Linked DNA regions of Plantactinospora soyae. The protein of the gene in region 2 binds, or shares a complex with, the protein of the main gene of each other region. Links are inferred from orthologs where the notes say so. Each region holds a gene or a part of one and is shown on either strand. Other genes may lie near its edges.

Region 1 (3,312 bases), 3.4 Mb from region 2 along the record:
ACGTCCGTTCCGGCCAGCCTGACCACGCCCGCGCTGGGCTCCAGGAGTCGTACCACGCACCGGCCCACCGTCGACTTACCGGAGCCGCTCTCGCCGACCAGAGCCGTGACGCGGCCCCTGGCGATGGTGAGGGAGACCCCGTCCACGGCCCGTACGGGCCCGAAGTGCATCACCAGGTCTTCGAGTTCGAGGGCGTTCGGCTGCGCTGTCATGGGCTCGTCTCCTGGGGCTGCCGCACCCGGGGCGTCGGGCAGGGGTGCCAACACGCCACGAGATGGTCCTCCGCCGGTGCCGCTTCCGTTCCGAGGACCTCCAGCGGCGGCGCGGACTCGCGACACTGCTCGTCGGCGGCCGGGCAGCGGTCCGCGAACGTGCAGGCGTCGGGCTGGACCGACAGGACGGGCACCAGACCGGGGATCTCCTGTAACCGCTGGGTGCCGGCGTGCGTACCCGGTGTCGGCGAGGCCGCGAGGAGTCCGGCGGTGTACCGGTGACCCGGATGTGCGAACAGGTCGGTGACGTGGGCCCGTTCCACCACCCGGCCGGCGTACATCACGACGACGCGGTCCGCGATGTCGGCGATCACGCCGAGGTCGTGCGTGATGATGAGGATGCTCGTACCCAACCTGTCGCGCAGGTCCCGGAGCACCTGGAGGATGCCGGCCTGGACCGTGACGTCCAGTGCCGTGGTCGGTTCGTCGGCCACCAGCACCTTCGGGCCGCAGGCCACCGCCATCGCGATCATCACCCGTTGGCGCATCCCGCCGGAGAGCTGGTGCGGGTAGTTGTCGACACGTTTCGGGGCGGACGGAATGCCGACGAGGGACAGCAGTTCGACGGCACGTGCGCGGGCGGCCCGCCGCGACATCCGTTCGTGGACCTGTAGCACCTCCCCGATCTGCCGGCCGACGGTGAGCACGGGGTTCAGGGACGTCATCGGCTCCTGGAAGACGTACGCGATGTCCTTGCCGCGCACGCGGCGCAGCACGGACTCACGGGTGCCGACAAGCTCGGTCCCGCGCAGCCGGATCGAACCGGAGATCCGGGCGCTGCCGGGGAGCAGGCCTCCGATGCTCATCCCCGTGACGCTCTTGCCGCAGCCCGATTCGCCCACCATTCCGACGATCTCTCCGGCGGCGAGATCCAGGTTCACCCCGTCGACCGCCGAGACCGTGCCGCTCTCGGTGGTGAACGAGACCGACAGGTCGCGCACCTCCAGGACGGGTGTCCCGACCACGGCGGAGACGGTGTCCGCGCGTTCGCCCGTGCTCATCGCCGGTCCCCCTTCGGATCGAGGGCGTCCCGGAGGGCGTCGCCGAAGACGTTGAACGCCAGGGCCAGCACCATGATCACGACGCCGGGAAGCACGGCCGCCCACGGCGCCTGGGCGGCGAACTGCTGGGCGGTGGCCAGCATGGTGCCCAGGCTGGGTGCCGGGGGCTGGATGCCGAGGCCGAGGAAGGAGAGCACCGCCTCACCCAGGATCGCCGCCGGAATCGCGACCGTGGCCTGCACCAGGATCACCGATGTCGCGTTGGGCATGATGTGCCGGGCGAGCACCCACAGGTCGCTGGCGCCGTCCACGATGGCCGCGGCGACGAAGTCCAGGGACTTGAGCCGCAGGGTGTCCGAGCGGACCACCCGGATCACCCCCGGGATCTGGGCGATCCCGATGGCCACCGCGGCGTTCGCGAGGCTGGCGCCCCGGATCGCGGCCAGCCCGACCGCCATGATCAGAAACGGGAACGCGAGGAGCAGGTCGGTGAACCGGGAGATCACGGCGTCCCAGGCCCGGAAGTAACCCGCCGCGAGCCCGAGCGGCACGCCGACGACCAGGGAGGTGGCCACCGCCAGGAGTCCTACCTGGAGCGACGCCCGTGCGCCCAGCATGATGCGGGACAGCACGTCACGGCCCAGGTCATCGGTGCCCAACACGTGTCCGGGGCTGCCCGGAGGTGCGAACGTGTGGGCAAAATCGGTCTGTTCGACGGAGTAGGGAGCGATCCAGGGCGAGAGTACGGCGACGACGGCCGCGAGCGCGAGCACGACGAAGCTGGCGACGGCGAGCGGGTTCCTCCGCAGCCGTCTGAGGACCCGGGTACGCCGGGTCAGCCCGACGGGACCGGTCTCGGCCATGGGGACGGTGAGGACGGTCATGCCGGATCCCCCGTTACCCGGATTCGTGGATCGATGACCGAGTAGAGCAGGTCAACGAAGAAGTTGATCACGATGTACGCCGTCGCGGTGAGCAGGACGACCGCCTGGATCACCGGGTAGTCCCGCTGGAACACCGCATCGATGGTCATCTTGCCGAAACCCGGAAGCCCGAAGATCTGCTCGGTGACGACCGCACCCGAGATCAGGCCCCCGAGTTGGAGACCCACGATCGTCACCACCACGATGAGGCTGTTCCGCAGCGCGTGCCGGGTGATGACGGCCCGGGGCGGCAGTCCCTTCGCCTTCGCCGTACGCACGTAGTCGGAGGAGAGCGAGTCCAGCATCGCCGAACGGGTCTGTCGCATGATGATCGCGGCGAGGCCGGTTCCGAGGATCACCGCCGGCAGGACGATGTGGTGCAGGTTGTCCACGGGATCTTCGAGCAGCGGCACGAAGCCGGAGGCGGGAAAGAGCCCGGTCGCCACGGAGAGGTAGAGGATCGCCAGCAGTCCGAGCCAGAAGTGCGGCACCGACAGGCCGATCAGTGCCATTCCGTTGGCCAGCCACTCGGCCGGGCGCCCGCGGCGTACCGCCGCGAGCACCCCGGCGCCGACGCCGAGCAGCGCGGCGATGAGGATCGCCAGTACGGCGAGTTCGGCGGTCACCGGCAGGGCGGTCGTGAGCATCGACGAGACCGGAACTCCGGTGCGGATCGACACCCCGAAGTCGCCCTGCACCGTGCGTTCGACGTACTGCGCGAACTGCACTGGCACCGGCTGGTCGAGCCCGTAGTGGTGCCGGATGGCCTCCAGCGCCTCCGGTGACCGGTCCTCCCCGGCCAGCGCGAGGGCCGGATCGCCGGGGAGGGCCCGGACACCGAAGAACACCACGATCGTCGACAGCAGCAGGGTCAGCGCTGACTGCCAGGCGCGGGTGAGTAGATATCGGGCCACGGTGAGCTACTTGGCGAACCCGGCGAAGGCAGCGCGGATCACGCCGTCCGGGAAGACCTGGAGGCCCTGGACCTGCTTGGTGACGGCGGTCAGGTTCCGCTGCCGGTAGAGGTAGATCAGCGCGTCGTCCTGCTGGAGGAGCGTGACCGCCTGCCCGTACAGCTTCTTGCGCTCCTCGACGTCGCTGGCCTGGCGGGCCTGG
Region 2 (3,204 bases):
CTCGCGACCGCGCTGCGCCGGGTGAAGGAACTGGTCCGGTTCTGCACCACCTGTTACAACGTCGCGGAGTCCGAGCAGTGCCGGATTTGCCGCGACCAGCGCCGTACCGACGAGGTGCTCTGCGTGGTCGAGGAGCCCAAGGACGTCGTCGCGGTCGAGCGGACCGGGGAGTTCCGGGGCCGCTACCACGTGCTCGGCGGCGCCATCAATCCGCTGGAGGGCATCGGCCCGGACAACCTGCGGATTCGGGAACTGCTGGTCCGGCTCGGTACCGGTGCGGTCCGCGAGCTGATCCTCGCCACGGATCCGAACACCGAGGGTGAGGCGACCGCCACCTACCTGGCCCTGATGGTCAAGCCGATGGGCATCGCGGTGACCCGGCTGGCCAGTGGCCTGCCGGTCGGCGGCGATCTGGAGTACGCCGACGAGATCACCCTGGGCCGCGCCTTCGAGGGCCGCCGGGCCGTCTGACCGCACCCGACGCCATCCCCGTCGACGGCTGACGAACCGTGCCGTCGGCGGGCTGACGGAACCTCCCAGCGGTGGTCATCCGGGTCTGACATCGGTGCTGATCAAACCGACGGGTCATGTAACAACTTCGCATAGTCTGATCTGGACAAATGATCCGATTGTTGACCATGCGCGACGCTCCGTCGTGGGTGCCATGACGGTAAAGACACGATCCGGTACCAACCCGTTCGCGGCCCGTTTCCGCCCGGTCCGCCCGGCGGCTAAGGTCTCGCCATCGGTGGCCCCCGTCACCGCGTTTGTCGTATCCACAGGACGAGGTGAAGCACCATGCGTGCACCAAGACCGAAGGTCGCCATCGCGGCCGTCGCGGTCGCGGCCCTCGCGGTAGCCGGCTGTGCCGAGAGCGACCGCGGCGATTCGGGCGAGAGCCAGAAGGACACCCTGGTATTCGGCGTCGCCGGTGACCCGAAGGTGCTCGACCCGAGCCTCGCCAGTGACGGTGAGTCGCTGCGGGTCGCCCGACAGGTCTTCGAGACCCTGGTCCGCCCCGAAGAGGGCGGCACCAAGATCACGCCGGGCCTGGCCGAGAGCTGGACCCCCGACTCGACCGGCACGGTCTGGACCTTCAAGCTGCGCTCGGGCGTGAAGTTCCACGACGGTACCGACTTCAACGCCGAGGCGGTCTGCGTCAACTTCAACCGCTGGTACAACGCCACCGGCCTGATGCAGAGCCCGGACGTCACGCCGTACTGGCAGGACGTGATGGGTGGCTTCGCCAAGAACGAGCGCGAAGACCTGCCGGAGAGCCTCTTCAAGTCCTGCGCCGCGAAGGACGCGACCACGGTCGACCTCGCCTTCACCCGGGTCTCCAGCAAGGTTCCGGCCGCGCTGATGCTCCCGTCGTTCTCCATCCACAGCCCGAAGGCGCTGGACGAGTTCAAGGCCAGCGCCATCGGCGGCAGCGCGGACAACGTCCAGTACCCGTCGTACGCGATGGAGCACCCGACCGGCACCGGGCCGTTCAAGTTCAAGTCCTGGGACGTCGCGAACAAGACGCTGACCCTGGAGCGCAACGAGGACTACACCACCGGCCCGAAGGCCAAGCTGAAGACCCTGATCTTCAAGACGATCTCGGACGAGAACGCCCGCAAGCAGGCGCTGCGGTCCGGCGACATCCAGGGGTACGACCTGGTTGGCCCGGCCGACGTCGAGCCGTTGAAGGGCGAGGGCTTCAACATGCTCACCCGCCCGGCGTTCAACATCCTCTACCTGGCGATGAACCAGAAGGGGAACCCGAAGCTCGCCGACATCAAGGTCCGGCAGGCGATCGCGTACGCGCTGAACCGGCAGGCGCTGGTCGACTCCAAGCTGCCCCCGGGCGCCAAGGTGGCCACCCAGTTCATGCCGGACACGGTGGAGGGCTGGAACTCCTCGGTCCCCACGTACGACTACAACGTGGAGAAGGCCAAGCAGCTGCTGGCCGAGGCCGGTGCGACGAACCTGACCCTGCGGTTCCACTACCCGACCGAGGTCACCCGGCCGTACATGCCGAACCCGAAGGACATCTTCGAGCTGCTCTCGACCGACCTCCAGGCTGTCGGCATCAAGGTGCAGGGGATTCCGCTGAAGTGGACCCCGGACTACCTGAACGCCACCAGCTCGGGTAGCGCGCACGACCTGCACTTCCTGGGCTGGACCGGTGACTACGGCGACGCCTACAACTTCATCGGCACCATGTTCGACCGGCAGAAGGCAGAGTGGGGCTTCAACAACCCCGCGCTGTTCGCCCTGTTCAAGCAGGCCGACAGCACTGCGGACTCCGCGGCCCGGTTCGAGCTGTACAAGCAGCTCAACGCCGAGGTCATGAAGTTCCTGCCGGGTGTGCCGATCTCGCACTCGCCGCCGGCGATCGTGTTCGGTAAGGACGTGACCGGGGTGAAGGCGAGCCCGCTCACCGACGAGCGGTTCGCTACCGCCGAGTTCAAGTCCTGAGATAACGGAAAAGGGACCGCGGGCGGACGCGCGCTGACCCTGGCCGGTAGACCACCGGCCGGAGGTCAGCAAGCGTCCGCCCGTGCGCCCCTCCGCACCCCCGCCAGAGGCCGCCGTGTTCCGGTTCATCGTCAGACGCCTGCTACAGCTGATACCCGCGCTGTTCGGGCTCTCCATCCTGTTGTTCATCTGGCTGCACCGGCTTCCCGGTGGCCCGGAGACCGCGATCCTGGGTGAGCGCGGTACCCCGGAGATGCGCGCCGCGATCCGGCAGAACCTCGGCCTGGACGAGCCGATCCTGGTGCAGTACGGCCGGTTCATGCGCCGGATGCTCCGACTCGATCTGGGCAGCTCGATCGCGACCAAGCGCGAGGTGACCACCGAGTTCCTGCAACGCTTCCCGGGCACCGTCGAGCTGGCGGTCACCGCGCTGATCATTGCGATCGCGGTGGGCATCCCGCTCGGCTACCTCGCCGCCCGTCGCCGGGGCAAGCTCCTCGACCACGTCTCGGTCGCCGGATCGCTGATCGGTGTCTGCATCCCGGTCTTCTTCCTGGCGTACGTCCTCAAGGCGATCTTCGCGGAGAACCTGCACCTGTTCCCGTCGAGCGGCCGGCAGGACCCGACCCTCGAAGCCACCCGGATCACCAACTTCTTCGTCCTGGACGGGCTGATGACCCGCGAGTGGGACGCCGCAGCCGATGCGATCTGGCATCTGGTGCTACCCGGCATCGCGCTGGC

Evidence for each region.
Region 1: the proteins of H4W31_RS10325 (region 2) and H4W31_RS25050 are in contact, whole or in part, in a cryo-EM structure (PDB 8Z1Y), measured with the Escherichia coli proteins. The link is inferred for Plantactinospora soyae from one-to-one orthologs.

The regions. Positions count from the first base shown.
Region 1 is NZ_JADBEB010000001.1:5,722,785-5,726,096, forward strand. The notes cover bases 214-3,210. They hold H4W31_RS25050 (ABC transporter permease), read right to left. Parts: upstream 2,158-3,210; coding sequence 1,270-2,157; downstream 214-1,269. Other genes in these bases: H4W31_RS25045 (ABC transporter ATP-binding protein), read right to left, coding at 214-1,273; H4W31_RS25055 (ABC transporter permease), read right to left, coding at 2,154-3,110; H4W31_RS25060 (ABC transporter substrate-binding protein), read right to left, coding at 3,117-3,210. In the rest of the region: H4W31_RS25040 (ABC transporter ATP-binding protein), read right to left, coding at 1-212; more of H4W31_RS25045, read right to left, coding at 209-213; more of H4W31_RS25060, read right to left, coding at 3,211-3,312. UniProt on the Escherichia coli protein: Part of the ABC transporter DppABCDF involved in dipeptide transport. Responsible for the translocation of the substrate across the membrane.
Region 2 is NZ_JADBEB010000001.1:2,309,523-2,312,726, forward strand. Bases 242-3,130 are described here. They hold H4W31_RS10325 (ABC transporter substrate-binding protein), read left to right. Parts: upstream 242-798; coding sequence 799-2,463; downstream 2,464-3,130. Other genes in these bases: recR (recombination mediator RecR), read left to right, coding at 242-471; H4W31_RS10330 (ABC transporter permease), read left to right, coding at 2,579-3,130. Also shown: more of recR, read left to right, coding at 1-241; more of H4W31_RS10330, read left to right, coding at 3,131-3,204. UniProt on the Escherichia coli protein: Part of the ABC transporter DppABCDF involved in dipeptide transport. Binds dipeptides and accepts a wide range of side chains, including small neutral, bulky hydrophobic, and positively and negatively charged groups. Tripeptides are poor substrates.